4 regions of the Roseburia amylophila genome follow, and region 4 is predicted to be linked to each of the others. Evidence: predicted binding sites of a transcription regulator. Region 4 holds the regulator's gene; each other region holds the start of a gene.

Region 1 (8,170 bases), on a different contig from region 4:
TGCTAATCTGCTGCGATGAGAAAAATGTACTTGGATGGTATTTATGCCGATATGAACATGCAGGTGCCTGGATTGCTTTAATGAAGCGTATAGCTGAGCCAAGAATGGTTGTATCAGATGGTGGAACAGGATTTGCAAAAGCACTGAAAAAAGTATGGCCAATAGCCAAACATCAAAGATGTATATTTCATGTATTCTGCCAGATAAAACGTTATACAACGTCCAAACCTAATACATTAGCTGGAGTAGAGCTTTATTGTCTGGCTAAAGATTTACTTAAAATAAAAGAGAAACAAGAGGCAGAAACATGGGTAACTCGTTTCACTGAGTGGATAAAGAAGTATCAGAAATTTCTTAGTGAAATGACGGTAGATGAGCATGGTAATAAAAGACCAACTCATGAGAGACTGCTTAAAGCAGAGAGATCCCTTCTTAAACTTATCAAAGAAAACACACTGTTTACATACTTGGATAAGGAATTTATAAATGATTTCATTGCACCATCTACGAATAACAGAATTGAAGGCGGAATCAACTCAAGACTCAGAGAAATGTTGAGAAATCATAGAGGACTTTCTATAGAAAGACGAATAAAAGCGGTTTACTGGTGGTGTTATATGCACTCTCCAGAACCGCTTTCATTGTCTGAAATAATAAAAACTATGCCTACAGATAGAAGTATTGCAGCAATATATCAAAGGATGAATGATAAATCCCGGTTGGAAAAGAGTCTTTCACTTTGGGGTGATGCCATTGTGTGGAGTGACCTCCATAAGATGGATAAATCTTTTACAGAATGGGATTAGCCATCAACACGTTTTGTCCTATAACCCTAAAAGCAGGTAAAATAAACAGTAAAGATAGAAAAGACCCCAGAAGAACGATTGTATGTAAATTAGTTCTTCCGGGGTTTCTTATATGTCTTTAATATCAATCGGAGAGTTTGCTCATGGCACGGGATTTTTCAGAGCAGGCATTCTGGGCAGCAATTACGGTGCTGCGGAAGGAGCCTTCCTCTAATTTAGCCACAGCAGCAATGGTAGTTCCGGCCGGGGAGCAGACTGCATCCTTTAATTCGCCCGGATGTTTACCGGTCTCTAATACCATTTTAGCTGCACCAAGAACGGACTGGGCAGCAAATTTATAAGCCTGGGCACGCGGCATACCGTCATTAACAGCTGCGTCAGCCATTGCTTCAATAAACATATAGACATAAGCCGGTGAGGAACCACTGACTCCGACTACGGCATCCATAAGACTTTCCGGTACAATTTCTGCTTTACCAAAGCTTTCAAAGAGAGAGACAACCATTTTGGTTTCTTCTTCTGTGATATGCTCATTTGGGGTAATGGCAGACATGGCTTCCTGAACCATAGCCGGTGTATTTGGCATGGTACGAACCAGTTTAATATCTTTACTGAATAAAGATTCAATCCGTGAAATGGTCTGTCCGGCAGCAATGGCAACTATGATTTTGTCATCGGTAACACTGTCTTTGATTTCTTTGATGACTGTTTCATAAAGATATGGTTTTACAGCAAGAAAAATGATATCGGATTCTACAGCAACAGTCTCATTGTCTAAGGTGGTGCGGATACCATACTGCTCAGAAAGTGTATCCAGTGTGACCTGGGTTTTCGCACTGGCAATCAGGTGGCTGGCAGGAACCAGACCGGAAGAGATAATTCCGCCAATCATGGCACGACCCATATTACCGCTTCCGATAAAACCAATTTTTTTATCTAACATGATGCATTCTCCTTTTATGAAAGGGGATATCCCAGATGATACTGGAATATCCCCTTTGATATTGTCTAAGTATAGGTTCAATTAGAAATCTGTTAAGTCAGCAGCTCTTCTCTCTAAGAAAGCACTCATGCCTTCTTTTTTATCATGGGTAGAGCAGGTTACGCCAAACAGGTTAGCTTCCATTTCAACAGCATTCTTGATATCCATATCATATCCGTTGTTGATAGCAGCTTTTGCGATAGATACTGCATAGCTTCCTTTAGAGATAATTTTCTCTGCCATAGCTTTTGCGGTTGGCATTAATTCTTCTTTTGCAACAACTTTGTTTACAAGTCCGATGCGGTATGCTTCGTTTGCATCGATGTTATCGCAGGTGAAGATCATTTCTTTTGCACGTCCCATGCCAACAAGACGGGCAAGTCTCTGTGTACCACCGAATCCTGGGATGATTCCAAGACCACACTCAGGCTGTCCGAATACTGCGTTGTCAGAAGCAATACGGATATCACATGCCATAGAAATTTCGCATCCGCCACCTAAAGCGAATCCATTAACAGCAGCGATAGTTACCTGTCTCATATTCATTAATTTAAAGAATGGAACAGAAGCTTTCATACCGAATGCTCTTGCTTCAGCAGCAGAGAAGTTAACCATCTCAGCGATGTCAGCACCAGCAACGAAAGATTTGAATTCGTTACCTTTCTTATCAGCACCACCGGTTAAGATAACGACTTTGATATCGTCTCTTCCTTCGATTTCGGTAAGAACAGTGTTCAGTTCATCCAATGTTTCGGAATTCAATGCGTTTAATGCTGCAGGTCTAGTAATAGTAAGAACTGCAATTTCGTTTTCAACTGTTAAAGTTAAGTTGTTCATGAAATAGGACCCTCCTGATTGATAAATTATTAACAATGTTTCAATACTTATAATGGTATAACTTTTGGGAGGATTTGTCAATAAAAACTGGTATTTTACAGGGATTGTGCTACAATAGGAAAAGACTTGTCATGTGATTACGCAATGGTTTTTGTGAGGAAGCGGATTTTGGGAATTTTAAGCAGCTTTTCTATAGCCTTTTTAGAAACCAGAATGCCAAAATTCTACAAAAGTGCTTTTTCTCTTGGGATAATGCCTGTTTTTCCAATGTTTGACAGTATGCCTTCTAGGGTTCGCCTGAATACGGATATCATTTAGGTGCCTTGCTAGCAGCTCTTGGCATTTCTTTTGTCAACTGGCAATCCTGGCACATGGATGTGCCAGGAAGGCGCATTGGAGCACGGATGTGACTATGCGCCGGTTGCCGGAAAAACAGCTTTATAAGCAGAAATGCCTAGAGCTGCTTAAAGGTGCCTTAGATATCCGTAACAGACGGACCCTAGAAGGCATCCGGTCAAAGCAGGCGGCAAAACAGACAACAATAAGAAAAAAGCACTTTTAAGAATTGTATACATTCTGCTTTCAACAAAAAATCTTATAGAAAAGCTGCTTAAAATTCGAAAACCACTGCTTCTAAAAAATAATTGCGTAATTACATGACAGGACTTGTACAAAGAGAGGTCAATGAAAATGAAAGATACAAAATCATACTTATCAAAAATCGTACAGGATATGCCGGATTCCGGAATCAAGGATTTCTTTGATGTGGCAAATACCATGGAAGGCGCACTTTCACTGGGTGTAGGCGAACCGGATTTCCCGACACCGGAGCATGTAAGAGAGGCAGCGATTGCTTCTATAAAAAAGGGGGATACCAAATACACCGATAACCGCGGAACGGTAGAGCTGCGTGCAGCGGCAGCGGATTATCTGACAAAATTTGATTTGCATTATGATAAACAGGACGAAATACTGATTACTATGGGAGCCAGCGAAGGAATTGATTTAGCTCTTCGGACACTGGTGAATCCGGGGGAGGAAGTCTTAGTGGCAGAACCTTCCTACGTTTCCTATATTCCATGTATTGAATTATGTGGCGGTGTTCCGGTATCATTAAAATTAAGAGCGGAGAATAAATTCCGTCTGACCAGAGAACAGTTAGAGGAAAAGATAACGGAGAAATCCAAAGTCTTACTGATTTCCTATCCGAACAATCCGACTGGAGCCATTATGGAAAAGGAAGATTTAGAGGCAATCGCAGAAGTGGTAAAGGAACATGATTTGTTCGTGATTACCGATGAAATCTATGCAGAATTAACCTATGGAAAGAAACATGTTTCCATCGCATCCCTTCCGGGCATGTATGAGCGCTGTGTTGTATTAAACGGATTTTCCAAAGCATTTGCCATGACCGGATGGCGTATGGGAATTGCAGCAGGACCAAAGGATGTTATTTTCCATATGAATAAAATACATCAGTTTACAACTATGTCAGCAGGAACCACCAGCCAGTATGCGGCATTGGAAGCATTGACCAGTCCGGTGAGAGATGAAGAGATTGCAGTCATGCGGGAAGAGTATGATGCCAGAAGAACACTGATGGTAGAGGGATTCCGTAAGATGGGATTATCCGTAGCAGAACCGGAAGGCGCATTCTATGTATTTCCGGACATTCGAAAAACAGGACTTACCAGTGAAAAATTCTGTAACCGCCTGTTGCAGGAACAGAAGGTAGCCGTTATCCCGGGAAATGCCTTCGGTACATGCGGAGAAGGCTTTGTACGATGCTCCTATGCATATTCGCAGGAGGTCATTCGTGCCTGTCTGGAGAAAATTGCTGAATTCGTAGCGCAGTTCTAATAATTGGAAAATTATTATGTGATGCATTTGATTTACGTGAGTAGATGGTATTGTTGATAAGATACCCGGACTGCCGGAATATTAGCAATAACCACGAAATAGAATTAGAAAGAGGAACCATGAGAGAACCATTTGACCTGACAACCCTGATAGAACCATTATTAAATTGGTTTAAAGACCATGCCAGAGTGTTACCCTGGCGCAATGAGCCGACCCCATATCGGGTGTGGGTGTCTGAAATTATGCTGCAGCAGACCAGAGTGGAAGCGGTAAAACCATATTTTGACCGGTTTTTAAAGGAGCTGCCGGATGTGGCAGCGCTTTCAGACTGCCCGGAGGAGAAGCTTTTGAAACTCTGGGAAGGACTTGGATACTACAACCGGGTGAGAAATATGCAGATTGCAGCACAGACGGTCATGGAGAATTATCATGGAGAGCTTCCGGCAGATTATGAGGCATTGACAAAGTTGAAAGGAATTGGTCATTATACGGCAGGAGCCATCGCATCTATCGCATTTGGCATTCCGGTACCGGCGGTGGATGGAAATGTGCTCCGTGTCATATCCCGGGTAACAGAGGATGATGCGGATATCATGAAAGCATCTGTGCGGACGGCAATGGAGAAGGACTTATTGGAAATTATGCCGGAAAACAGGGCGGGAGCTTTTAACCAGGCACTGATGGAGCTTGGTGCAACGGTATGTCTGCCGAATGGGGCACCTTTATGTGAAGCATGTCCTTGGAAAGAAGTCTGCCGGGCACAAAAGAGCGGACGCTGGAGAGAACTTCCGGTAAAGAGCAAGGCGAAGGCAAGAAGGATAGAGGACAGAACAGTTCTTGTTATAAAGGCAGAGGATAAGGTCCTTTTGCATAAACGGGCCAACAAGGGACTTTTAGCTGGACTCTATGAATTTCCAAATGTGGAAGGGCATCTTAAGGAAGAGGAAGTTATTACCTATCTTAAGAAAATGGGGTTGTCACCGATTCGTTTGAAAAAATTAGAAGACAGCAGGCATATTTTTTCCCATATTGAATGGCATATGACAGGATATGCAGTGCAGATTGATGAGACAGAGCAGGAGTATCAGAATATGCTCTTTGTGGATGTGAAAGAAACGGAAGAACAGTATCCGATTCCGGCAGCATTTTCCAGATACACAGGATATATGAACATTCGTCTTGGAAATGACAGATATAAGGAAGAATAGCAGAAAAGCCATAGAAAAAAGAGGGAGCCGGTGATTATCACCGGCCTTTCATATGAAAAAGATTTTTTATGGTAAGTGTTAAAAACACTATTTTTTGGGAGGAACCTTGCATCAGATGCAAGGTCTATGAAAAAATAAAATTATCGCTTTTTTCTTTCTCAGCTTAGTTATAGTATAAAAGCAGAATGTGAAAACAATGTGCCCGGATTGTTAGAAGGCTGTAAATAAAATATGAATAAATTGTAAACGAAGTGCCTTAAAGAAATCCTAAGAAAAAATGAATTGGAAAACAAATGACAAATGTGTATAATTGAATGAGGATTACCAAGGGGGAAGGAGAACAGAAATGTACGACAGCATTGTAATCGGAGCCGGAATCGCCGGCAGTGTGGCAGCAAGAAAGCTGGCAGAAGAAGGAAAGCAGAAGGTTCTTTTATTGGAACGGAGAAATCATATTGCAGGAAACTGTTATGACAGACCGGATGACCATGGAATTGTAATACATGAATATGGTCCACATATTTTTCATACAAATAAGGAAGAAGTATATCAGTATCTGTCAAGATTTACAGACTGGTATTTCTTTGGCCATGAGGTAGTAGCAAATGTGCATGGGACACTGATTCCGGTACCATTTAACCTGAATACTTTACATATGGTTTATGGGAAAGAGCAGGCAGACCGGTTAGAGCAGAAGCTGATTGCCGCATACGGAGAGGAAAGCCGGGTTCCAATTATGAAATTACGGGAAAATGAAGATGCAGATATCCGGAAGATTGCGGATTATGTATACGAAAATGTTTTCCTTTATTATACGATGAAGCAGTGGGGACAGAAACCAGAGGAGATAAGCCCGGAGGTAACAGGACGTGTGCCGGTGCTGATTTCTTATGATAACAGATATTTCCAGGATAAATATCAGGGTATGCCAAAGGACGGTTATACTGCAATGTTCGAAAAGATGTTAGACCATCCGGACATTGAGGTGAGAACTGGTGTAGATGCCGGAGAGGTACTGAAATTTACAGAGGACGGCATTTATTTTGATGGAAAGAAATTCGAAGGAAATGTCATTTATACCGGAGCACTGGATGAGTTGTTTGCATGCTGTTATGGAAGACTGCCATATCGTTCACTCCGCTTTGATTTTGAATATTATGACAAACCGGATTATCAGGGACACAGTGTTGTAAATTATACGGTAAGCGAGGATTATACCAGAATTACGGAGTTTAAGTATCTGACCGGGCAGCAGGCAGATGGAACCACGATTGTAAAGGAATATCCATTTGCATACAGTGGAGCAGAAGGAGAGATTCCTTATTATGCCATTTTAAATGAAGAAAATCAGTCATTATATGAAAAATATAAAGCACTGACCGGAAAATATCCGAACATGCATCTTTTGGGAAGACTGGCAGAATACAAATATTATAATATTGATGCCATGACAGAGAAAGCATTAGAACTTACCAAAGAACTTTTAAAATAAAATGTTTCGAAAAACGATTGGAGAAAAAGAATGAAATTATTATCAGTAACCATTCCATGTTACAATTCACAGGATTATATGGAACATTGTATTGAAACACTGCTAACAGGTGGAGAGGATGTGGAGATTTTAATCGTAGATGACGGCTCAAAGGATGCAACAGCAGAGATTGCTGACCGTTATCAGAAGAAATATCCTACTATTATTAAGGCAATCCATCAGGAAAATGGTGGACACGGTGCAGCTGTAAATACCGGTATTGCCAATGCAACCGGACTGTATTTTAAAGTGGTAGACAGTGATGACTGGGTAGATGAAGAGAGCTATCACAAGATTCTTGCTAAATTACGGGAACTTGTGGGCGGAAGTACTACTCTTGATATGTTTATCAGCAATTTCGTATATGAGAAGCAGGGCGCAGACCATAAAAAAGTAATGAAATATACCAGAATGTTCCCGGAAAATGAAGTCTTTACATGGTCTGATGTAAGGCATATCAGCAAGGGGCATTATATTCTGATGCATTCTGTTATTTACCGTACCCAGTTATTAAAGGATTGCGGACTTGAACTGCCAAGACACACCTTCTATGTGGATAATCTTTTTGTATACAATCCGTTGCCATATGTAAAGACCATGTATTATATGAATGTGGATTTCTATCGTTATTTTATCGGAAGGGAAGACCAGTCTGTCAATGAAAAGGTTATGATTGGAAGAATTGATCAGCAGATTAAGGTAAATAAACTGATGATAGAAGAAGTGAATTTGTGGAAAATTGCAAACCCCAAATTAAGAAAATATATGTTTAATTACCTTGAAATTATTACTGTAGTATCAACAGTACTTTGCCTGCGTTCCGAGACAGAAGAAAATCTCATGAAGAAACGGGAACTTTGGTCTTATATCAAAGGTTATGACCTTCGTCTTTTCCATCATTTAAGAAGGGGAATTTTAGGACAGTCCATGAATCTCCCGGGTAAGG
Region 2 (8,170 bases), on a different contig from region 4:
ACCGGCTCCTGACGAACAGCAGTACCGGTTAACTGTACCTTAAGCCTGCTTGCTTTATCTTCAAACGTCAAATGAAACGGTCCCATGGAAAGATAATTCATATCCGGCATCCCCACAAATGACACTCCGGTAGCACTGATATCTTTCACAATCACAGAATGATTTGCTCTAGTGCTGTCAATGGATAACGTTCCATCCAGTCCCAGATACTGGCGGTATGCCTGTCTGCGGTTCCATTTCATTCCATCACGCTTGCATACAATTGCATGATATTTTTCTTTTCCTGCCTGGACGGTCTGCATTCTGCACCCCTCCCATATCAGCGGTTTGATTCCATCTTCCATATAAATTACACTGATATGTACCTTATCTCCGGAAAAATTAATAATTTTTCCATCATAACGTATTGGCTCGATTAATAAAATACCTTCTTTTCCAAAAGCAACTGTACTATCATATTCTGCTGAAGCATTCTCCACTTTCACCAGCACCTGCACCGGCTCCCCTGTCCCCAATTCATACAGTTTCATTGTCCTTCACCTTTTCCCTCTCCAAATACCGTGAAAGAACTGCCACAATATTTTCAAATGCTTTGCAATTAAATTTGTCTACCCCATGACAAATCATGACTTCATCATAGCAATCTTTTGTCCTCTTGTCCATAGAATTTTTATGTAATTCTGATATTCCATTATAGCCATCAAAAAGGAAAACAGCTACAGACATATTTGTCTGTAGCCGCCTCTTTACTGCTATAGATAGCAAGGTATCCTATACCGGATATGCTCCGTTCTTTGTATCTGCAATTGTTGTATCAACTTTCGTCTGCTGTGCCTGACGATATTTGAAGAACTCAGTAGCAACCTGCGGGAATAATGCATAGGATAATACATCTTCATCCTGCTGTTTGTACTGTTTCATTTCAGCTTCAATCTTATCTAATTCAGGCTCAAGTAAGTCTGCCGGACGGCAGGTAATTGCCTTATCTTTGTCAGCACCGAGAACCTTATCCACAACTTCCGGATTGAAAGGTTTTACAGTCTGACCATATTTTCCAAGAAGAATATCCTTGGTCTCTTTGGTAGCAACTTTGTAACGCTCACCCATTAATACGTTAAATACAGCCTGTGTACCAACAATCTGGGAAGAAGGTGTAACAAGTGGTGGCTCACCAAGGTCTTTACGAACACGAGGTACTTCAGCCAGTACTTCTTCGTATTTATCTTCCTGTCCCTGCTCTTTTAACTGGGAAATCAGGTTGGATAACATTCCACCCGGTACCTGATATAATAAAGTCTTAATATTAACACCAAGTACCTTTGGATTCATCAGACCGCTGTCTAATGCTTCCTCACGCATTGGGCGGAAGTAATCAGCGATTTCAGCCAGTTTGTTCTGGTCAAGACCGGTATCATACTGTGTTCCCTTGAATGCTTCTACCATAACTTCGGTCGCAGGCTGGCTGGTACCAAGTGCAAATGGTGACATTGCAGTATCGATAATATCACATCCAGCTTCTACAGCTTTCATGTATGTCATGGAAGCTACACCGGAAGTATAATGTGTATGCAGTTCGATTGGAAGGCTGGTCGAAGATTTCAGAGCCTGAATCAGTTCGGTTGCTTTCTGAGGAACTAAAAGTCCTGCCATATCCTTAATACATAAGGAATCAGCACCCATGCCTTCTACTCTCTTTGCCATTTCCATCCAGTAATCCAAGGTATAAGCATCTCCTAATGTATAGGATAATGCAACCTGAGCATGTCCTTTTTCTTTGTTACATGCTGTTACTGCTGTCTGAAGGTTACGAACATCATTTAAGCAGTCAAAAATACGGATAATATCAATTCCGTTTGCAATAGATTTCTGTACGAAATACTCAACCACATCATCTGCATATGGACGATATCCCAAGATATTCTGTCCACGGAACAGCATCTGAAGTTTAGTTTTCTTAAATCCATCTCTTAATTTACGAAGTCTCTCCCATGGATCTTCTTTTAAGAAACGAAGGCAGGCATCAAATGTTGCTCCACCCCAGCACTCTACTGCATAATATCCAACTTCATCCATTTTCGGGATAATTGGAAGCATCTGTTCTGTTGTCATTCTGGTTGCAATCAGAGACTGATGTGCATCACGAAGAACAGTTTCTGTAATTTTTAAAGGTTTTTTCATTTCTTCTGACATTTCTATCCTCCTATATACCAAAGATTGCCATAAATACACCGGCAGCTACTGCTGTACCGATAACGCCGGCAACGTTTGGTCCCATTGCATGCATAAGTAAAAAGTTTGTCGGGTCTTCTTCTGCACCAACCTTCTGCGATACACGCGCAGCCATAGGCACGGCGGAAACTCCGGCAGAACCAATCAACGGATTAATTTTTCCTTTGGTAATCCAGCAAAGCAGTTTTCCAAAGAGGACTCCGGCTGCAGTACCAAACATAAATGCAATCAGTCCAAGAGCAACAATCTTAAGTGTGCTGAAATTTAAGAATGCTTCTGCACTGGTAGATGCACCAACGGAAGTACCCAGAAGAATAACTACGATATACATCAAAGCATTGGATGCTGTATCTGTAAGCTGTCTGACTACACCAGACTCACGGAAGAGGTTACCAAGCATAAGCATACCAACCAACGGAGCGGTTGTCGGAAGAATCAGACATACAATTGTAGTAACTACGATTGGGAACAAAATCTTCTCCAGTTTGGATACCGGACGAAGGTTCTCCATCTTGATTGCACGTTCTTTCTTTGTTGTAAACAGTTTCATAATTGGCGGCTGAATAATCGGAACCAGAGACATATAAGAATATGCTGCCACCGCAATCGGTCCCATCAATGCAGCCTGTCCTAATTTACCGGCAAGGAAGATAGAGGTAGGACCATCTGCTCCACCGATAATAGATACGGCTGCTGCTCCCTTGTCATTGAATCCCATCAGAATTGCAAGCAGGTAAGCTCCAAAAATACCGAACTGTGCTGCTGCTCCTAAAAGGAAGCTGATTGGGTTTGCAATCAAAGGGCCAAAGTCTGTCATCGCACCAACTCCAAGGAAAATCAGAGAAGGTAAGATTGACCACTCATCCAGAGTATAGAAATAATAAAGTAAACCACCGACACCATTGCTGGTCTCTTCCGGACTTGCAATAATGTCCGGATAAATGTTAACCAGAAGCATACCAAATGCAATCGGAACCAGAAGAAGAGGTTCATAACCTTTCTTGATTGCCAGATATAAGAATACGCAGGCAATTACAATCATAAGGTAGTTACCCCAGGTCAGGTTAAAGAATGCAGTCTGATGCAGGAGGTTACTCATTGTGTCTCCAACATAACTTAACATAATTTTCCTCCTAGTTGTTCATTGTAGCAAGTAATGCTCCTGCTTCTACGCTGTCACCAACTGCAACTTCGATGCTTGCAACTGTTCCGTCTTCCGGTGCAACAACAGGAGTCTCCATTTTCATAATTTCAAGAATCAGAACTGCATCACCTTTCTTTACTGCTGTTCCAGGCTGAGCCTCAATCTTGAATACTTTTCCGGCTGCTCCGGCTTCAATCTTAATGCTTCCTGCTCCGGCTGCTGCCTTAGGTGCTGCTGCTTTTGCTGCAGGAGCTGCTGCCTTTCTTGGTGCAGCTACAGGTGCAGATGCTCCGTTCTCTTCTACGGTAACATCATAAACATTTCCATTTACTGTAATTGTATAGTTTTTCATCTTTATATCCTCCTAATTATTCTTCAAACTATCTTCTCTTAATGGAACGTACTACAAATCCATCTGTAGAACTTCCTGTTGCTGCCGCAATTGCAGCAGAGATAACTGCAACAAGTTCCAAATCATCCTGAACCAGTTCTTCTTTCTGAGCAATCTGTTCTACTACTTTATCTTCTTTTGCAGCAGTTGCATCAGCCGCATTCTTTTTCTTATTCTGTAAATAAGGAATAATGCGGAATGCATAAATAATAATACTGATTAAAATTAAGATTACAAATACGGTACCCATGCCCATAAGTGTATTCATTCCGGCTTTGCCCATTTTCTCGCCAAGTGAATATACCTTGTCAAATGTCATACTGGTAAGTTCCGGTGTGTCTGTAGTTGTATCAAATACAACAGTAAAACTCAAATCACGGTTGGTATAATTCAATATCTGTTCCATTACCATTGTCTTATTTGACTCTGTCATGGTAAAGTCACCAAATCCCTGGAAGTCTCCTTCGTCAGCAACAGCTTCTTTCCAACTGCTATAGAAGTTGTAGTTTACTGCATCGCTCTTCTCTGAAATGGAAGAAAGAGCATTATCAATATCAGCTTCTGACACAGTAGTCATCTGCTGTGCTGTCTGCTGTACTGTATCCTTCCACTGGTCATAGGTGCCTCCATTGAATGTTATTGAAGTCTGATCTGTCTTACCACAGGCCGTAACAGAAAATGCAAGCAGACAAACACATACAAGCATCCACAATTTTTTCTTCATAAGATTCACCTTTCTATTTTGTTCCATGTTTCTTATATGGAGTATCCATACGTTTTGTAAACAGCATTTCAAAAGCTGCTACAAGATATTTTCTGGTATCAGCAGGCTCAATAATCAAGTCTACATATCCTCTCTTAGCTGCAGTTACAACGTTAGACTGTAATGCCTCATATTCTTTTGCTTTCTCAGCAAGCTTGTCCGCATCAGCGTCTGTATACATAATCTCTGCTGCAAGACGTGCATCCATCATACCGGTCTTAACATCCGGCCATGCGTATACAAGGTCAGCACCGATTGCTTTGGAGTTCATCATTACTGCTGCACTTCCGTAAGCATTACCGGTAAGCAGGCTAACCTTAGGAACGGTAGCATTTGCAAATGCATATGTAAGTTTAGCCAGAGCTTTTGCAAGTCTTCTTTCGCTGCATTTTGTTGCTGTAAATCCAGCCACATTGGTAAGAGATAATACAGGAATATCAAATGCATCACAGAACTGGATGAATTCAGAAGCTTTTTCACAGCCTTTTGCACAAAGTGCTGCATCATGCTCTGCGACTTTCTTTCCTTCTTCATCATATTCTTCTGTGCAGTTAGCAACAGCACCGATAGTCAGTCCGTTTAACTGGATGAATCCGGTTACCATGCTCTTTGCATAATCCTTCTTTGTCTCTAAGAAATTATGATTATCAGAAATCTCGCTTAATACGAAACGAGGATCGCCTTTCATGGTATCTACATTTTCGCATGCACGGTTCAAATCATCTTCACAGTCTTCCATATAACCATTCTCTGTGTTATCTGCCGGAAGCATGCAGACCAGTTCACGAATCTGTGCAAAGATTTCTTCTTCAGAACCTGCCATATCAATGACGCCGGTCTCTGTGCTCTGGAAATCTGCAGAAGAAGTATCACATTTTCCAACGTAATTTCCTTCGATTGCGTTTGGTGCATTTACAAACATTTTTGCTTTATCAGCTTCCATATATGCAAAATCACATAATCCAGGTACTACAGTAAGTCCGCCGCCACAGTTGCCAAATACAGCACAAATCTGTGGAATTACTCCGGATGCCATAACCTGTTTTTCATAAATCATTCCTAATGCATTCAAAGCATCTACTGATTCCTGAAGACGAACTCCGGCACAATCCAAAAGTCCGATTACCGGCGCACCCATCTTCATTGCTCTGTCATAAACAGCTGCAATTTTCTTTGCATGCATCTCGCCAATTGTTCCATTTAATACGGAAGAATCCTGACTGTAGACAAATACCAGATTACCATCAATCAGACCATGTCCGGTAATGACACCATCTGATGGCGTAGCTTCATCTGCCAGATTAAAATCCGTATTTCTTGCGGTTACCAGAGAACCGATTTCCATAAAGCTGTTTTCATCCAGCAAACGGCAAATTCTCTGTTCTGCTAAGTTATTACTTCTGTTGCTCATCTCTTAGTCCTCCATCTATTTTAGAAAAATAAAATTTTTCGCTAGGGTAATTGTAGTACATTGACCAAAACTTTTCAATAGCAAATTGTTAATTTTTTCACAGATTTTACATATCGCATTTTATGGCTGATTTTCTGACTTTATAAAGAAAAAAGGTCAACCATTCTGAGGCAGCTGTAGCGGTAATCCCATGCCGGAACACTGTCTTTTAAGACAAGTTCTTCCTCTCTCACCACCTGCCCGTTCAGTATATACTTAAGGGTTCCAACAGTAGTTCCTGCTTCCACCGGAGCCTCAAGTCTCTGCTTTCTCTCCAATTTAAATTCAATGGATTCATCCTTACGAAGCAGTATATTTTCTATCTGTTTTTCCTCTGTCCTGTTCTGAACCTCTGTCATCTTAATTCTGCTATAGCCTTCTGTCTTTGCCCCACTTATCTCAAGGGGACATTCTGCTTCCTTGGGAATTTCCAACTCCAGAAGATTTACCTTTTCAAATGAATCAATTCCATACTGCATCAACTGTTTTGTGTCTGACCATTTATAATTCTTATTGTTTGGCCAGCCGCAGCCTAAAAGTGCCACCACATAGGTACGGTCATCCCGCCGCAATGCTCCCACATAACAGTATCCGGCATTGCCCGTAAAACCGGTTTTACCACTGATTGCTCCGTCCATCATCGTAAGGAAACGGTTGTGATTATTGCAGCTGTAGTTTCGTGTTCCTTCTATATTAGAAAAGGAATAGGACGGTGTCTGCGTAATTTCAAGAAAAGTCTCTTTCATGGGAGACTCCTTGATGCAATAGCTCATAATCCGGGCAAGGTCGGCTGCTGTCGTTCCATGGAATCCGTTTTCATCTTCCTTATCCAGTCCGTTTGGCGTAATGAAATAGGTATCCATGCAGCCAAGCTCCGCCGCCTTCTCATTCATCAAGCCAGCAAATGCCTCCACACTTCCTGCCACATGTTCCGCAATTGCCACTGCCGAATCATTGTGGGATTCTAACATCAGAGAGAAACAAAGGTCTTTTAATAAAAACTGTTCCCCACTTGCTCCATTCAGCTGCACATCCGGCTGGGAGGCTGCATAATCAGAAAATGTAACCACGTTATTTAAATCTGCATGCTCTAAGGTTACAATCAATGTCATAATCTTTGTCGTACTGGCATTTGCCCGGCGCACATCCTCTTCTTTTCCAAACAAAATACGCCCTGAATCCGCATCCATTAAGCATGCAGACAGCGCGTACAAATTCTTTGGTTCTTCGATTTCTATTTCATTTTCTTCCTGCGTTTCATCCGGATTATCCTGTGGCAGCGGTTCTGCCGGAATATGATTGGAACTAAAAAATATAAAAAGCAGAGATAATGCTGTCATTTTCTTCCACCGTCTCTTTTTCATGACCGCTCCGAAATACATTTTCTCTGCATTCTATTCATTTCTTTCTATGATTATACTCCCGCTTACTACATTCCCTGTTGCTATACTTCAAGCTTCATTTCTGCTTCCTGTTCAGCCTGATGTTTGAATTCTTCCACCTGGTCTTCATTCAGCACCGGGAGTTCATCGATGGAATGCACACCAAAGCTCCGTAAGAATTCCTCTGTTGTGCCAAATAGCATCGGTCTGCCCGGAGCATCCAATCTTCCCACTTCATTGACCAGATTATATTCCACCAGTTTGCTTACTGCATGGTCGCAGGATACGCCACGGATTTTTTCAATCTCCGCCTTGGTGATTGGCTGCTTATAAGCAATGATGGATAAGGTCTCTAACAGTACGTCTGTAAGGACACGCTTCTTCGGCTGTTTTGCAATCCGAATCAGATATTCATACATTTCATTCTTCGTACACATCTGATAAGCGCCGTCCAGTTCGATAATCTGGATACCTCTTTCTTCCTGCTCATATTTCTGCCGGAGTGCTTCTATTTTCTTTTTGGTTTCCTGTTTGTCTAATTCAATTGCATTAGCAATTTTATCCAATTCTACCGATTCCCCCATGGTAAATAAAATTGCTTCTATAATTGCTTCATAATTCTTTTCTTCCATTACTACCCTCATATAATAAGAGCCTAGGCTGCAACCTTGGACTCTATTCTGATATCATCAAATATTTTATCCTGATAAATGGTTATCTTGCCCATCTTCATTAACTCAAGCACTGCAAGGAAGGTCACGATAATCTCCATCTTGCCACACTGTGCTTCTAAAAGACTGCGAAAGCTGAA
Region 3 (8,170 bases), on a different contig from region 4:
TTTCTACCAGTCTTGCATATCCTTTTGCGATTTTCTCTTTTCCGCCATCAGCCCATTCCTGCTTGATGTCGCAAAGAGCTACTTCATATCCTTCTACCTGAGCAAATGCTTTTGCAATGCCCTGTCCCATGGTACCTGCACCAATAACGCCAACTTTCATGTTAGTCCTCCTTAAAAATTTATGTATTATATTTACCCGAAAACGAAAGCCTTCTGGGTTATAACTTGCAACGCAAGACCCGAGAAGCGTTTTTCACTTCCCGGGTATATTTACTTATTCAGAAAGAGTGAATTAGTCTCTCTCAACGATTGTTGAGCAACCCATTCCACCACCGATACACAGAGTAGCAAGACCTTTCTTAGCGTCTCTCTTCTGCATCTCATGAAGCAATGTAACTAAGATACGGCATCCAGATGCTCCAACAGGATGTCCAAGTGCGATTGCACCACCGTTTACGTTTACCTTAGACATATCAAATCCAAGATCTCTTGCAACTGCGATTGACTGAGCAGCGAATGCTTCGTTTGCCTCGATTAAGTCGAAATCATCGATAGACATTCCGGTTCTTGCAAGAACTTTCTTTGTAGAAGCAACAGGTCCAACACCCATGATTTCCGGCTCAACTCCGCCAAGTGCTCCTGCAACCCATGTAGCCATTGGTTTAACACCAAGCTCTTTTGCTTTTTCTTCGCTCATAACAACGATTGCTGCTGCGCCATCGTTGATACCGGAAGCGTTACCTGCAGTAACAAGTCCGCCCTCTTTACCAGAGCAGCATCTTAATTTGCTTAATGACTCAGCAGTTGTGCCTGGACGTGGTCCCTCATCTTTGTCAAACATAACAGTTTCTTTCTTAACCTTAACAGGTACAGGAACGATTTCGTCTTTGAATCTGCCTTCAGCAATTGCTTTTTCACATTTCTGCTGGCTGTTTGCTGAGAACTCGTCTAACTCTTCACGGGTAATTCCGTATTTGTCACATACGTTCTCTGCTGTAATCATCATATGATAATGATTAAATGCGTCTGTTAATGCATCATTTACCATGGTATCGATAATTGTTGCATTGTTCATACGATATCCAAAACGAGCTTTTGTCATAGCGTAAGGTGCCATAGACATGTTCTCCATACCACCTGCAACAACGATGTCTGCCTGACCAGCCATAATCATGTTTGCAGCTTCGTTTACACATTTCAAACCAGAACCACAAACTACGTTTAATGTAAATGCAGGAACCTCGATTGGTAAACCTGCTTTGATAGAAGCCTGACGTGCAACGTTCTGTCCCTGTGCTGCCTGGATTACACATCCCATCATTACTTCATCAACCTGTTCTGGTTTAACACCAGCTCTGTTTAATGCTTCTTTGATTACGATTGCGCCTAAATCTGCGGCTGGAGTATTGCTTAAAGCTCCTCCCATTTTACCGATTGCGGTACGACATGCGCCTGCTAAAACTACTTTCTGTGCCATTTTCTCGTCTCCTTCTGAATTAAATTTGCCTTTTACTATTGTTATTTTTTTAACAATCTTTTGTAAAAAAAATAAAAGAAAGCCTTTCCGGCTCTTTCCCGACAATCTGATGTTATCATAGAAAGGGGATTTTTGCAAGTGAAACTTGCTTTATTGAGCCGGATTTTCAGCTTTCCTTAATAAAATACATGGTTTCCGATTACAGTTCCATTAATCAGTCCGTTGTTTCTGCGGAAATATAAGCAGTTTAAGGTTCTTGTGCCTGCTAATACTTCTGTGGCAGCCTGCACACAGGACGCATCTGCTCCGGATGAAAGCACTACTGCGAAACGACCGCTGGCTACCGGTGAGAACTGCCCGCTCTGATAGATGACACCTACCACGGTATCCGGGAAATAACTGCTGTCCACACGGTTCATGACCACGCTTCCAACGGCAAGCTTCCCTTCATAGCTTTCGTCGCCTGCTTCGCACTGGATCAGTGCTGCCAGCATGGCAACATCACTGGCATTCACTGTCCCGCCACCGGAAGTGCCGTTGTCCGAAGTTCCGCCACCGGAAGCATCGCTTCCTGTAGTAGTATCCCCGGTGGATGTCCCATCCGGATTTGCATTATTATCTGAAGCAGCTGGCTGCTGACTGTTAATAAGTTCCTCTTCCTGACGCTTAATCTCCTCCTGACGGGCAGCATCTTCTTTCGCCTTCTGTGTCTCTAATTCTTCCTCATAGGCTTTCTGTCTTGCGATTTCCGCATCTGTGTCTGCTATTTCCGTCTCTGCATCTGCTACATCCGACTTTGCTGCGCTTATTTTTTCCTGCTGGGCTGCCACCAGACTGTCTGCCTTACTCTTCTGCTCCTGCTTCGTCTGTTCTGCCGCCAGCAGTTCTTCTTTTGCCGTCTCTAAATCTTCCTTCTGCTGTTTTAATTCAGCCAGTGTATCCTGATAATCAGAAAGCTCCTGCCTATCATAATCATAAATGGATTTGGCATATTCCATCCGGTTTAAAAAATCCGAAAAAGAGCTTGCTCCAAGCAGCAGCTCCAGGTAAGACTGATTGCCATTTTCGTACATATATTGTACTCTTTTCTTCATGGCTTCGTACTGGCTCTCAGAACGTGTTGTCAGCTCTGCAATCCGGCTTTCTGCTGCTTCAATCTCCACATTTTTCGCCGCAATTTCATCCTGGGTATCCGCCAGTTCGTTGCTGATTTCCTGCAATCCATTATTTAATTCCGTCAGTTCATCGGAAAGATTTATCTGATATTCTTTCAAGGAATCAAGCTGTGACTGCTGTTCCTCTCTCTGACGTTCCAGCTCTTCCACGCTGCTTCCGGTGTCCTCAGATGCCAGATCCACCCTTTCCTTGGTGCCTGTGTCTGCCTGCACCGTCATCTGTATCATCAGAAACAGTATCAGCAATGCAGAAAACATACGTCGTTTACTGTTTTTCTTCATATCTTTATCCTCTTTTATGGATTTATCACGCCTCTTGTTTTCTTTCTTTATTATAGACGGCATTCTTATGAAAATGCAACGAAAAACTACACTTCTTTTTCAATCCCAAGATTGTTTTTCCTCTCTGCTTGTGCTATATTTGAACTAGGAATTTTAACGGAGAAAAACATATTTTGTAAGGAGGTAACCGCTATGCTATTTATACGGACAGATGACTTAAAACCCGGCATGCGTCTTGCTAAACCTATCTATAATAAATTGGGCGTCATGCTTTATGACCGCGACACCAGACTGACCCGGCAGGGTATCGAAAGTATCCGGAATTTCGAGCTGATTGGTATTTATATTCTGGAGCCTGCTGAACCGGTTCCGCCATTATCCGACGAGGATATTGCTTTCGAACAGTTCCAGACCATTTCCATGTTCCAGCTTCGCGACTGCATGGATATGATTCGTAAAGGCAGACAGCCGGACAAGCTTCCAACGCTGGTCTCTTCGATTCTGTCCCAGTATGGCCGTCTTGACCACAAGCTGAACTTTGCGCAGAATTTAAGAAGCTCTGCGGATTATGTATACAAGCATTCCATCAGCGTTGCTATTCTGGTCGCCATGCTGACTCACCAGTTAAATATGCCGGATGATTTTCAGCAGACCTGTGTAACGGCTGCTCTGCTCTATGATTTTGGCTGGCTTTTAGTTCCGACCGAGCTTGCTGAAAAAACGGATCCTTTAACAGAAGAAGACGAAAAGAAAATCCTTGCCTGCCGTATCAAGAGCTTAGATTATCTGAATCCGCAGACTCACAGTATAAAGTTATCACCGGATGCTTTAAGAATCATTACCCAGTTTATTACACTCTCCGCTCCGGAAGAGGCTGCTGAGCCATCCAAGATTTTCCGCAGCAGCGGCACAAAACTTTTACAGGTTGCAGATGCCTTTGACCGGATGACCGCCATGAGCCTAACCAATGAGCCGATTTCCGAAATCGTTGCCATGAAATATTTGCAGGAGTTTCCGGAAAAATATGATACAAAGATTGTCCGTGCACTTTCTCTTTGCATCCACATTCTTCCGAGAGGTGCCTGTGTAGATTTATCCAATGGCGAAAAGGCGATGATTCTTGAAGATAACCCGGAGGATTATTCCAAACCTCTTATCTTACAGTTTACTAATAATGAAATCTTTGATTTGCGTGACCCGCACATCTATGACATTATCCAGATTCAGGATATCATGAAGACCATGGATAACCGGATTGCCATTGATGAAAATACTTTAAAGCATTTTACCTCAGACAAATATATCAAAGATGTAGCCGACCGGTTCCGCAAGCGCCAGAATCAGGCTGCCGCAGCAGCCGCTGCCGAGCCGGCACCAAAGAAAAAGGCTGCAAGAAAGAAGCTGGTGTAGGATTCGACAATACAAAAAGGCCCATGTATGTTCAATCTAAAATATTGAACATACATGGTTTTCTTTTAACCACATATCCAATAACCAGATAATACTAATGCTCCAAAATTTTAATGCCACATTCCACTTACCTCTTCCCCCCTCTATCATTCACTACTACGCTTTTATTAATAAGTCCTCTCCTTTTTCTGTACTCTCTTGGTGTAATCTTATATCTATCCTTAAAAACACGGTTAAAAGTTCTTTGACTTTCAAACCCACAATCAAGGCATATATTTGTAATGGAATCCATTGTGTTTTCCAGCGCAGTAACTGCATAATTTAACCGGACTCCATTCACATATTTACTAAAATTACAGTGAAAGGTTTTTGCAAACATTCTTGATAACACATATCTGCTTACGCACAAATCGTATGCCATTTTTTCAAGACTGATTTTCTCTCTAAAATTTTTAGCTACATATTCTACCGCATTATAAATGAGGTCATCACTCCCTACTGTGCTTTTATCAACCATTGGCATTTCTGTGAAAACATGGGCAAGAATCATCTGTACATAAGCCTGTATCAGCATGGGATTCCCCTCTGTTATTCCTGCCAGATATTTTATGGCATTTACTACATCAGGATGCACTTGCTCTTTTTTTACAACCGGATTCTTCGGGCTGTATATCTGCAACTCCTTGTAATAGGATGGAAACAGCGTTGGATCAAGATACAAGTATATTACCTTATTTTCTTTTTTCCCAAACACCTGATAATGATGTATTACATTCGGGAACACGATTGCAAAATCGCCCTCATCCATATGATACAATTCTTGTCCAACTCCAAGCTCAATATCCCCATCCGTTACATACACTACCTCTATTGCTTCATGTAAATGTGGTGGAAAATGCACTGTTTTTTTCCACTCTGCCACTATTCCATCTATTCTGTTCTCATATACCAATAACACTCGCAAGCAACTCCTCAAACAAACTTAGCGGATAATGAAGGAATAGTGAATGTCTTTTTCTGCACTAATCCGATAATCATCTTCCACATCACTTCCCCAGCTATCAATTCCACCGACTCCTCTTACTGCACCATAGACACAAAGGACTGTTCTTCTTGCTGGTGGCAGTTCCTCATGGTGTGTTGCGTTTTCAACCTCTGATGCCGTATAAGGCAGACACGAAAAAGCAAATGTCTTGTCGTTTTTCTCTATTCGTAATGTCTGTGGTGAACTATCCGTTCTGCTATTATTCAGACTTGTATGTCTTGTAATCTCCAACCACTCTGTATCCATTCTCATACCACATTCCTGTGGAACCAGATATGGTGTCAGGCTCAAATCTGATACCTCATAAATTCCTTTTTCTGCCCCTGCCTTTCTGTCCGGATAGGTTTCCCCCGATAATCCCTTGTACATATATTTATCTGCAAGTGTCGGCATAATAAACCTCATTCCGAATACCGGAAGTTCCGGCAGTCCCTTTACTCCTGTGTAATCCACATCCACCTTGATATTTCCAGTTACATCAATGGTATAAGATACAATGACTGTTGTGGCTGGATTGCTGACAGTCTCATAGGTATATTTCACAATTATTTCCCCAGCAGCTACATCACCGCCATAGCTGTTATTGTCCGGAGCATACTGCTTTTGCAGTTCACCGTCCATAATAACTTCCGTTTTTTTACAGTCAATGAACATATCCGATGCGAGCCAGCTTCCACTTTTAATATGAAACCTGCTGCCTCTGTCATTATCTGTTAATGCTCTCCAAAAAGTAGGTCTTGGACAACGATACAACCATTCATAACCGTTTTTTACTACAGACTCCAGACCGCCCTGTGAATAAGAGAATATATAGTCAAACCCTTCTCCATGTACTCCAAGTGTATAATCTCCATATACAACTCTCAATTTATTCTTATCTGTATAAGCCATAGTAATACCTCACTTCCTGCATAGCTGGTTTTTCCTTACGGTCTGCAAATACAATTCCATTTCCTGAAAACTCATAATCAGAAGGCTTATCATCAAAGTCTCCGCCATAACGCAAAACTTCTTTTCCTGTCACTTCATCTTTCACGAGAAGTGCCTGATCAATGAAATCCCAGATAAATCCACCGTGGTACATCTCATACTTATCTATTAACTTCATATAAGTACCAAGTCCTCCCATCGAATTACCCATATCATGCATATACTCACACAAAAGATAAGGTTTCTTTGGATTATTATTTAAATATTCCTCCACTTCATAAGGCTTTGCATACATTCTGCTCTCTACATCTGATATGGTTTCCTCATAATTACGGTCATAGAAAGAACTTTCATAATGAACAAATCTGCCATCCTGCTTTTCCTTGAAGTAAGTATTCATTGCTTCTATGTCATCACCCGCATAAGATTCATTTCCTAAAGACCAGAAAAGAATTGCTGTGTGGTTTTTAAAAGTTTCAAAATTACTCCTAGCCCTGTCAACAACAGCCGCCCGCCATTGTGGAATAGAACAAGGTATGCTGCACGATGGTTCAATCGTACCAAGTTTCTGGAATGTTCCATGACTTTCCATATTCGTTTCTGCCATTACATAAATGCCTGCTTTATCACACAGGTAATACCACGGTATCTGATCCGGATAATGGCAGGTGCGTACTGCATTGATATTATTTCTAATCATACAATCAATGTCTGCTGTCATTTCATCCATACTGATGCTTCTTCCCGTCTTTGCACTCCACTCATGACGGTTTACTCCGGTAATGACAAGACGTTTACCATTTAAATAGATTACCTTGTCAATCATTTCCAGTCTTCTGAAACCTATGTCATATGGAATTATCTCTAATATTTCTCCATCTTCGCCTCTAAGCTCTACATATGCGTGATACAGATATGGGCAGTGATTATCCCATGCCTTAACACTTCCAACCTCAGTATCCATCACTCCTACAAGACTTCCATCTTTTTCCTCTAAGGTGATATTATCCTCTGCCACCTGATTATTCTCCCGGTCTTTTAACACAAAATGGGCAGCTACTTTTTTTCCTTCTGGAGCAGTTACTTTTATCTTTACCGATACCCTGCCGCTTGCATTATCCTTGTTTAGTGTCGGTTGAAACCATACATCTTCCAAATGCACCTCTGGCACTGCTTTTAAAGTTACATTTCTGAAAATTCCAAAAAAACGGAAAAAATCCTGATCCTCCAAAAATGCTGCTGTACTCATTTTGTGAACCTGAACTGCCAGCACATTTCCTTTTTCTCTGATAAATGGTGTCAGATCAAATTCTGACGGTGTAAAACTATCCTCTGCATATCCTACAAACTGACCATTCAGCCACAGATACATCGCTTCTTCCACACCTTCAAAACAAATACGGATTTTCTTTTTACGCATTTGCTCACTCAGATCAAATCGTTTGATATAAGAGCCGACCGGATTATACTCTGCCTCAGAAAACATTCCTGCCTCGTCCCCGGTACTCCCCATACTATACGCACCCCTGTGATATTCTTTTCCCTCCCACTGATACATCGTATTGATATAGCGTATTTTGTCATAACCTGCCAGCTCAATATGTCCAGGAACCATAATCTTATCAAATGAAGATGCATCAAAATTTTCCTCATAGAAATTTTCCGGTCGGTCCATTACATTTTTACTAAAAGCAAACTCCCATTGTCCATTCAATGATTGTGTCAACGGATTATCTGATTTTTCCATATCTGTATAATCCATATAGTAACAATGGTCACTATGTGCGTCCAACTGGTTTACACGAAACACTTCCGGATTGTCTAACCACTTCATATCAGCGTTCATAATAA
Region 4 (8,170 bases):
TCCATGCAGACGGACTTTTGAAAAATGAAGAAATTTATAACATTTTTGATACCGAAAAATTCTTAAATCGTCCGGCACTGGTATCTGTTTCCAATACATCAGGACTTGCTGGAATTGCACACTGGATTAATACCTATTACCGTCTCAGTGATGACCGCAAAGTAGATAAGAATTCGGAACTGGTAAAGACCATCAAACAATGGGTAGACGAGCAGTATGATGAGGGACGTGTAACTGTAATTACAGATAACGAACTTGTAGTACAGATAACTGACTGTTGTAAAAAACTCGGAATTGTATTATAAATTAAGGAGGCTTTATCGTGGGTGAAGAAGGATATTCTTTAAGCGGAAGAGTATTTCATACGATTCGTGAAAATATTTTATCCGGAAAATACAAGTGCGATGAAGAATTGAAAGAAAAAAACCTGGGTGATGAACTTGGTGTCAGCCGTACGCCGGTAAGAGAAGCCTTAAGGCAGCTTGAACTGGAAGGCCTTGTCAGAATCATTCCAAACCGCGGAGCATTCGTAGAGGGAATTACGAAAGAAGATGTAAAAGATATCTATGAAATCCGTGCACGGCTGGAGGGACTTTGCACAAAGTGGGCGGCAGACAGAATTACCAAGGATCAGATAGCAGAACTGGAAGAAAACATTTTTCTGGTGGAATTTCATGCTAAGAAGAAAAATTATGCACAGATATTGGAGCTGGATAATAAGTTTCATGAGGTGCTTTATGAAGCTTCCGGAAGCAAAATGTTAAAGCATGAATTGTCTGCATTTCATCATTATGTGGAAAGAGTTCGAAAAATCACTTTGTCAATGCCGGATCGTGTGGTAAAATCAAATGATGAACATAAAAAGATTGTAGAAGCATTGAAGCAGCGCAATGCAAAAGAAGCAGAACTGCTTGCGACAAGTCATATGTTAAATACTATTGAAAATATGGATAATTATGGCTGGGACAATCTGCTGAAATAGTAAATGGAGGATAGAAAGATGGACAAAATTAAAATGACTACCCCTTTGGTTGAAATGGACGGAGACGAAATGACAAGAATCCTTTGGAAAATAATTAAGGATGAACTGTTATTACCATTTATTGATTTGAACACAGAATATTATGACCTGGGTCTTGAACATCGTAATGAAACGGATGATCAGGTAACTGTAGATTCTGCAAATGCAACAAAGAAATACGGTGTTGCAGTAAAATGTGCTACCATTACACCAAATGCAGCACGTATGACGGAGTACAACTTAAAGGAAATGTGGAAGAGTCCGAATGGAACTATCCGTGCAATGTTAGATGGAACGGTATTCCGTGCACCAATCGTTGTAAAGGGAATTGAGCCATGTGTTAAGAACTGGAAGAAACCGATTACCATTGCAAGACATGCTTACGGTGATGTATACAAGGCTTCTGAAATGAAGATTCCGGGACCGGGAAAATGTGAACTGGTTTATACAGCAGAGGACGGAACAGAAACAAGAGAGCTGATTCATAACTTTACCGGAGCAGGTGTTGTCCAGGGACAGCATAACTTAAATGATTCTATCGAAAGCTTTGCAAGAAGCTGCTTTAGCTATGCACTTTCTACCAGACAGGATTTATGGTTTGCAACCAAGGATACCATTTCCAAAAAATATGACCATACTTTCAAAGATATTTTCCAGGAAATCTTTGATGCAGAATATAAAGAAAAATTCGAAGAAGCAGGAATTACCTACTTCTATACCTTAATCGATGATGCGGTAGCCCGTGTGATGAAAGCAGAGGGCGGCTTTATCTGGGCATGTAAGAACTATGATGGAGATGTTATGAGTGATATGGTATCATCTGCATTTGGTTCCCTTGCCATGATGACTTCCGTACTGGTATCACCGGCAGGATATTATGAATATGAAGCTGCACACGGAACAGTTCAGCGTCACTATTATAAACACCTCAAGGGAGAAGAAACATCCACCAACTCCGTAGCAACTATTTTTGCATGGACCGGAGCACTCCGTAAGAGAGGTGAATTAGATGGCAACCAGGAGTTAAGCACATTTGCCGATAAACTGGAAAAAGCCTGTGTAGATACGATTGAATCCGGAAAGATGACCAAAGACCTTGCACTGATTACTACAATTGAAAATCCGACTGTATTAAACAGTGAAGACTTTATCAAGGCAATCCGTGCTACATTAGAGAAAATGTTATAAATTTTATACTCCGGGAGGGCAGAATAGTGTGCCGTCCCGGAATTTTCAGCTATAAAAAGCCCTTGTAAAGAATGCTTTACTTATGGGGTGAAGAGAAAAAGTGAGGAGACTTCCATGATTTTAGCCTGTCAGAATATCAGTAAATCCTTTGGGACAGACACCATAATACAGAATGTTTCTTTTCATGTAGAAGATAATGAGAAAACAGCAATTGTCGGCATCAATGGTGCCGGCAAATCTACGTTATTGAAAATTATAGTGGGAGAGCTGGCACCGGACAGTGGCGAGGTAACCGTTGCAAAAGGAAAAACCATCGGTTATCTTGCCCAATATCAGGATAAAGACAGCAACGAGACCATTTATAATGAAGTGCTTCATGCCTGCGATGCATTAATCGAAAAAGAAGAAAAGCTTCGTAAAATGGAAGAAGACATGCAGCATGTAAGCGCAGATGAATTAGAAAAATATATGGAGCAGTATAACCGTTTCAGCCATGCCTTTGAATTAGAGGGCGGACTGACTTTTCGCAGTGAGATAAACGGTGTGTTAAAGGGACTTGGTTTTTCGGAAAATGATTTCGGAAAGAAAATGTCAGAGTTATCCGGAGGACAGAAGACCAGAGTTGCATTAGGCAGACTTCTGGTAACCAAGCCTGACATTATCATGCTCGACGAGCCGACCAATCACCTTGATATGGCATCGATTGCATGGCTTGAAAACTATCTTTTGAATTATAAAGGAGCCGTAATTATCGTAGCCCATGACCGTTATTTCTTAGACCGGATTGTTACGAAGGTAGTGGAAATATCCCGCCATACGGCAACGGTATTTCCGGGAAATTATACCGCATATGCGAGGCAGAAGGAAATACAGCGGGAAAGTCTTTTGCGACAGTATTATAACCAGCAGCGGGAAATCAAGCACCAGGAAGAAGTAATATCCAAGTTAAAATCCTTTAACCGGGAAAAGTCCATTAAGCGTGCGGAAAGCCGTGAGAAGGCATTGGATAAAATAGAACGTATTGAGAAGCCAATCGATGAAAAAACAGATATGCATATTACATTGGAGCCGGAAATTACCAGTGGAAATGATGTACTTTCGGTGAAAGGACTTTCAAAATCTTATGAGCATAAACTGTTTTCAAACATTGATTTTCAGATTAAGCGAGGGGAAAAAGTTGCCTTAATCGGAAATAACGGTACCGGGAAAACCACCATTTTAAAGATTATCAATGGAATTGTAGACGCAGATGCCGGGGAGATAAAGCTTGGAAGCAATGTGGAAATCGGATATTACGATCAGGAGCATCAGAACTTAGACCCGGATAAGACGTTATTTGATGAAATTGCAGATGCTTATCCGAATCTGAAGGCAACGAAGATTCGAAATGTGTTAGCGGCATTTTTATTTACGGATGATGATGTGTTTAAGCGGATTCGTGATATCAGTGGTGGAGAAAGAGGTCGTGTTTCACTGGCAAAACTGATGTTATCCAATGCGAACTTCTTAATTTTAGACGAGCCGACCAACCACCTTGATATTATGTCAAAGGAAATTTTAGAGTCAGCCATCAATTCCTATACCGGAACGGTGCTTTATGTATCCCATGACCGTTATTTTATTAATAAAACTGCCAGCAGAATTCTTGATTTAAAGAATGAAACAATTCTAAATTATATTGGAAATTATGATTATTATCTGGAGAAAAAGGAAGTTCAGGAGTTAGCGGCGTTTGGCACAGCCACACAGGATCGTGCAGACAATTCAGCAGCAAAAGGAAATGTCATTGTTTCTGATGGAACTGGAGAAAAAAATGGAACAGAGCAGATATCCGGCGGAGGAAAACAGAAGTTAAGCTGGGAAGAAATGAAGAAACAGCAGGCAGCAAAACGTAAGCTGGAAAATGAATTAAAGCGTACAGAAGATGAAATTGCTAAGAGAGAGGCAAAGATAGAAGCATTAAATGATGAACTGTCAAAGCCGGAGGTAGCATCAAATTCCTATGAATTAAACAAAATCCATGAGGAGCAGATGCAGGAAGAGGCAGCGCTGGAAGAACTCTATGCAAAATGGGAAGAATTAAGTTTACAGAAAGATTGTTAAAGTTGTAACACATTGACATCCTTTCGGCAAGAAACTATAATTATTGTAGGGTATTGAGAGCAGGAGGAACTGGCAGAATGAGCAAAGAAATATCACAGGCAGTAATTCGTAGAATGCCAAGATATTACCGATATCTGGGGGAACTTTTAGATGAAGGGGTAGAACGTATTTCATCGAATGAACTGAGTGCAAGAATGAAAGTGACCGCATCGCAGATCAGACAGGATTTAAATAATTTTGGTGGTTTTGGACAGCAGGGATATGGTTACAATGTACAATTTCTGTATGAAGAAATCGGAAAGATTATGGGATTAAATGAACAGCATAATATTATTATTATTGGAGCTGGTAACTTAGGACAGGCGCTTGCTAATTATGTGAAGTTTGAAAAACTCGGTTTCGTCATAGTAGGATTGTTTGACGTGAATCCGGAGTTATGCGGAAAATCCATTCGTGGCAATAAAATCGAAATGATTGATAAACTGGAAGAATTTGTAAAGACACATAAGGTAGATATTGCTACACTGACTATGCCGAAAGAAAAGGCAGATGCTGTGGCAAACCAGCTGGTAAGCCTTGGTGTACATGCAATCTGGAATTTTGCCCATGTGGATCTGGAAGTGTTGGATGAAAATGTTGTAGTGGAAAATGTACATTTATCAGACAGCCTGATGCAGTTATCCTATAATATGACAAAGAACAAAAGGGAAAAGGAAACGCTGGAATAGAGGTGTTTTGCATGAAAGATGACAAGGAATTTCTGGAAGCATTAGAAAGCAGAAAAGTACCAATACTTGTATTGGATCAGAAATGGCACAGGCTTTTTGCTTTAAGTGGAAAAACCAGTGAAATCAAGCAGCTGGAAGAAAAGGTAAATCAGTTGTTAGAACAGCAGGGAAAGCTTAATAATGATTTGAAAGAACTGAAAAAGACAAAGAATCGGTTGATGAAAAGCATTGTTGTCAACATGGAAGGAACTCATGAGGAAAATGAGGGGGATATTTCTTCCAGAAAATTAGATGAAGACAAGAGACTGATTGATGAAGTCAATGTCAAAATGGAAGAAATTGAGGATGAATTAATTGAACTTCCACGAAATATAAACAGTGCAAATCAGGAACTTATGTTAGAAAGCATGCGTTATTGCTATGAGAGACTAAGACAGAACAGCAAAGAAGCAGATGAAATTACGGCCTGGATTGATAAGGTAAGGGTAGAACTTAAGAAAAATATCATCAAAAAACAGAATCGTGAAATCAACAACCGGCAGATTTATTCTTATATGCATGATATTTTTGGTGTGGATATTTTAAATATATTTGATCTGCGGCAGGAAGATGAAGACCGACTGCAGGGAAAAAAAGCGGTGGAAAATGCGGACGAAAGGAATTAATTTATGGAATATCTTGTAAATTCCCGGGAAATGAAAACATGTGATACCAATACAATCGAACATTTTAAAGTGCCATCCATGGTTCTAATGGAGCGGGCAGCACTTTCTGCGATAGAAGTAATACAGGAAAAAGAAATTTCATGTAACCGCGTGCTGGTAGTGTGTGGAACCGGAAATAACGGCGGCGATGGTATGGCAATTGCAAGATTGTTATACTTATCCCACATTCCGGTTGAAGTATATCTCTATGGAAATAAAACGCATTTTTCAAAGCAGGCAAAAGAACAGTATGAAATCTTGGCATCATATGGTGTACCATTTATTGATGAAATGGAGGATGCAAATTCCTACAGCCTGATTATTGATGCGTTATTTGGTATAGGATTATCACGAAAATTAGATGATGAACTGGTGCATTTGATGGAACGGCTAAACCAGAGCAGTGCCCACAGGCTGGCAGTGGATATACCATCCGGTGTCTCGGCAGATAATGGAGCTGTATTAGGTGGTGCATTCAAAGCAGATGATACTGTAACCTTTGCTTACTGCAAGACCGGAATGGTGTTATTTCCTGGTGCAGAATACTGCGGAAATATTACGGTTAAGGATATCGGAATTGGAGAAGAAAGCTGGTTAGATAAAAGACCTGCAGCTTATGCAATCACAAAGGAAGATTTAAATTTTTTAAATAATCGTGCTGCTGATTCGAACAAGGGAACCTTTGGAAAAGTCCTTCTGGTTGCCGGAAGCGTGAATATGGCAGGTGCGGCGGTTCTTGCAGCAAAGGCAGCTTATCGCAGTGGCTGTGGTCTGGTGAGAATATATACACCGGAAGAAAACCGTATTATCTTACAGACAGCAGTGCCGGAGGCAATTCTTACTACCTATTCTGCAAAAAAGGCTGATACACAGCAACTGATAGAATGTCTGTCCTGGGCAGATGTTATTATTTTAGGACCTGGAATTGGCAAAAGTGATGTGGCACACAGTATTGTAAAGACGGTACTTAAGAATGCGGCAGTACCAATGGTAGTAGATGCCGATGCATTAAATATCATAGCAGAGCAGACCGAACAGCTTCTTCGCCCGCATACAGAACTGGTATTAACGCCACATCTGGGGGAAATGTCCCGGTTAAAACAGCTTGCCGTTTCCTATATCAAAGAAAATATTGAGCAGGTTGCGGAAGATTTCGCAAGGGAATATAATGTAATCTGTGTTTTGAAAGACAGCAGAACGGTAACGGCAATTCCTTATGGGAAAACATTTATTAACCGGAACGGTAACAGCGGAATGGCTACTGCGGGAAGTGGTGATGTACTGAGCGGAATTATTGGAAGTCTGATGGCGCAGGGCTTATCTGCAGAGCAGGCGGCACCGCTTGGGGTATATGTACATGCGGCGGCAGCAGATGAACGGAGCAAAACAGTTTCAAAGCATGGACTGACTGCAGGCGAAATTATAAACGGATTATCCGATGTGTTGTCATAATAATAATTTGAGGTGAATGAAATGAAAAGATATAGCAGGGTATATGCCAGCGTGAATCTGGATGCGGCCATTGAGAATATGGAGGCAATGCACCGGCTTTTAAAGAAAGATACCAGCATGTTTGCGGTAATTAAAACAGATGGATACGGACATGGTGCAACGGAACTTGCCCGTGTATTAGAACCGCTTCCGTATCTCCATGGCTTCTGTGTGGCCACAGTGGAAGAAGGCGTAATTTTAAGAAATCATGGAATTAAGAAGCCGATTCTGATTCTTGGTTTTGCATTCCCGGATGAATATGATATTATTGTAGAACAGAAATTAGAGCCTGCCGTATTTACGTATGATATGGCAGTTGCACTTTCTGAAGCTGCAACAAAGAAAAATCAGGATGTGGCAATTCACATTGCAGTGGATACTGGAATGAGCCGGATTGGTTATCAGGTGGAAAAAGAAAATGCAGGAGAGATAGCGCAAATCAGTAAGCTGCCACATATAATAATGGAGGGGATTTTTACCCACTTTGCAAGGGCAGATGAAAAAGACAAAACGGGTGCCCATAAGCAGCTTGAACTGTTTCAGAAAATGATTGCAATGTGCAAAGAAGAAGGCGTTATTTTCCATCATGCACACTGTTCAAACAGTGCAGGAATTATTGATTTGCCGGAAGCAAATATGGACATTGTAAGAGCGGGAATTACATTATACGGACTCTGGCCATCGGATGAAGTGCAAAAAGACAGACTGCCAATGCACCCGTTAATGGAATTAAAGAGTCATGTTTCTTATGTAAAGACACTGCCGGCTGGAAGGGAAATCAGCTATGGTGGAACCTATACCACAACCAGAGAGACGAAGGTGGCAACGATTCCGGTCGGTTATGGAGACGGTTATCCGAGAACTTTATCTAACAAAGGTTCTGTACTGATTCAGGGAAAAAGAGTACCGATTCTTGGCAGAGTCTGCATGGATCA

Evidence for each region. Region 4 encodes Rex, which represses fermentation and respiration genes when NADH is low (regulators of the CRP and FNR family bind a similar motif). Its sites were predicted from a motif close to ATTGTTAANTANTTAACAAT; they were not measured.
Region 1: OCV43_RS13225 (enoyl-CoA hydratase-related protein) is a predicted target of Rex. The motif match lies at 2,643-2,662, and genes of this name have one in related genera.
Region 2: OCV43_RS04000 (acyl-CoA carboxylase subunit beta) is a predicted target of Rex. The motif match lies at 6,023-6,042, and genes of this name have one in related genera.
Region 3: OCV43_RS11180 (acetyl-CoA C-acetyltransferase) is a predicted target of Rex. The motif match lies at 1,515-1,534, and genes of this name have one in related genera.

Annotation. Positions count from the first base shown of each region.
Region 1 is NZ_JAOQKI010000028.1:17,994-26,163, reverse strand. Features, by position in the region: gene OCV43_RS13235 (IS1249 family transposase) at 1-806, shown strand, start outside; gene proC (pyrroline-5-carboxylate reductase) at 931-1,749, opposite strand; gene OCV43_RS13225 (enoyl-CoA hydratase-related protein) at 1,831-2,625, opposite strand; gene OCV43_RS13220 (pyridoxal phosphate-dependent aminotransferase) at 3,316-4,485, shown strand; gene mutY (A/G-specific adenine glycosylase) at 4,605-5,693, shown strand; gene glf (UDP-galactopyranose mutase) at 6,040-7,185, shown strand; gene OCV43_RS13205 (glycosyltransferase family 2 protein) at 7,216-8,170, shown strand, end outside.
Region 2 is NZ_JAOQKI010000004.1:157,730-165,899, reverse strand. Features, by position in the region: gene OCV43_RS04030 (PilZ domain-containing protein) at 1-530, opposite strand, end outside; gene OCV43_RS04025 (hypothetical protein) at 517-726, opposite strand; gene OCV43_RS04020 (oxaloacetate decarboxylase subunit alpha) at 772-2,190, opposite strand; gene OCV43_RS04015 (sodium ion-translocating decarboxylase subunit beta) at 2,201-3,352, opposite strand; gene OCV43_RS04010 (biotin/lipoyl-containing protein) at 3,363-3,725, opposite strand; gene OCV43_RS04005 (OadG family transporter subunit) at 3,754-4,488, opposite strand; gene OCV43_RS04000 (acyl-CoA carboxylase subunit beta) at 4,502-5,938, opposite strand; gene OCV43_RS03995 (D-alanyl-D-alanine carboxypeptidase family protein) at 6,079-7,341, opposite strand; gene scpB (SMC-Scp complex subunit ScpB) at 7,422-7,991, opposite strand; gene OCV43_RS03985 (segregation and condensation protein A) at 8,015-8,170, opposite strand, start outside.
Region 3 is NZ_JAOQKI010000019.1:2,722-10,891, reverse strand. Features, by position in the region: gene OCV43_RS11185 (3-hydroxyacyl-CoA dehydrogenase family protein) at 1-160, opposite strand, end outside; gene OCV43_RS11180 (acetyl-CoA C-acetyltransferase) at 293-1,477, opposite strand; gene OCV43_RS11175 (cell wall hydrolase) at 1,654-2,934, opposite strand; gene OCV43_RS11170 (HD-GYP domain-containing protein) at 3,127-4,344, shown strand; gene OCV43_RS11165 (AraC family transcriptional regulator) at 4,472-5,302, opposite strand; gene OCV43_RS11160 (beta-galactosidase small subunit) at 5,327-6,280, opposite strand; gene OCV43_RS11155 (glycoside hydrolase family 2 TIM barrel-domain containing protein) at 6,264-8,165, opposite strand.
Region 4 is NZ_JAOQKI010000007.1:32,929-41,098, forward strand. Features, by position in the region: gene OCV43_RS05705 (isopropylmalate/homocitrate/citramalate synthase) at 1-305, shown strand, start outside; gene OCV43_RS05710 (GntR family transcriptional regulator) at 323-982, shown strand; gene OCV43_RS05715 (NADP-dependent isocitrate dehydrogenase) at 1,001-2,209, shown strand; gene abc-f (ribosomal protection-like ABC-F family protein) at 2,324-4,312, shown strand; gene OCV43_RS05725 (redox-sensing transcriptional repressor Rex) at 4,390-5,040, shown strand; gene OCV43_RS05730 (hypothetical protein) at 5,052-5,705, shown strand; gene OCV43_RS05735 (NAD(P)H-hydrate dehydratase) at 5,709-7,196, shown strand; gene alr (alanine racemase) at 7,218-8,170, shown strand, end outside.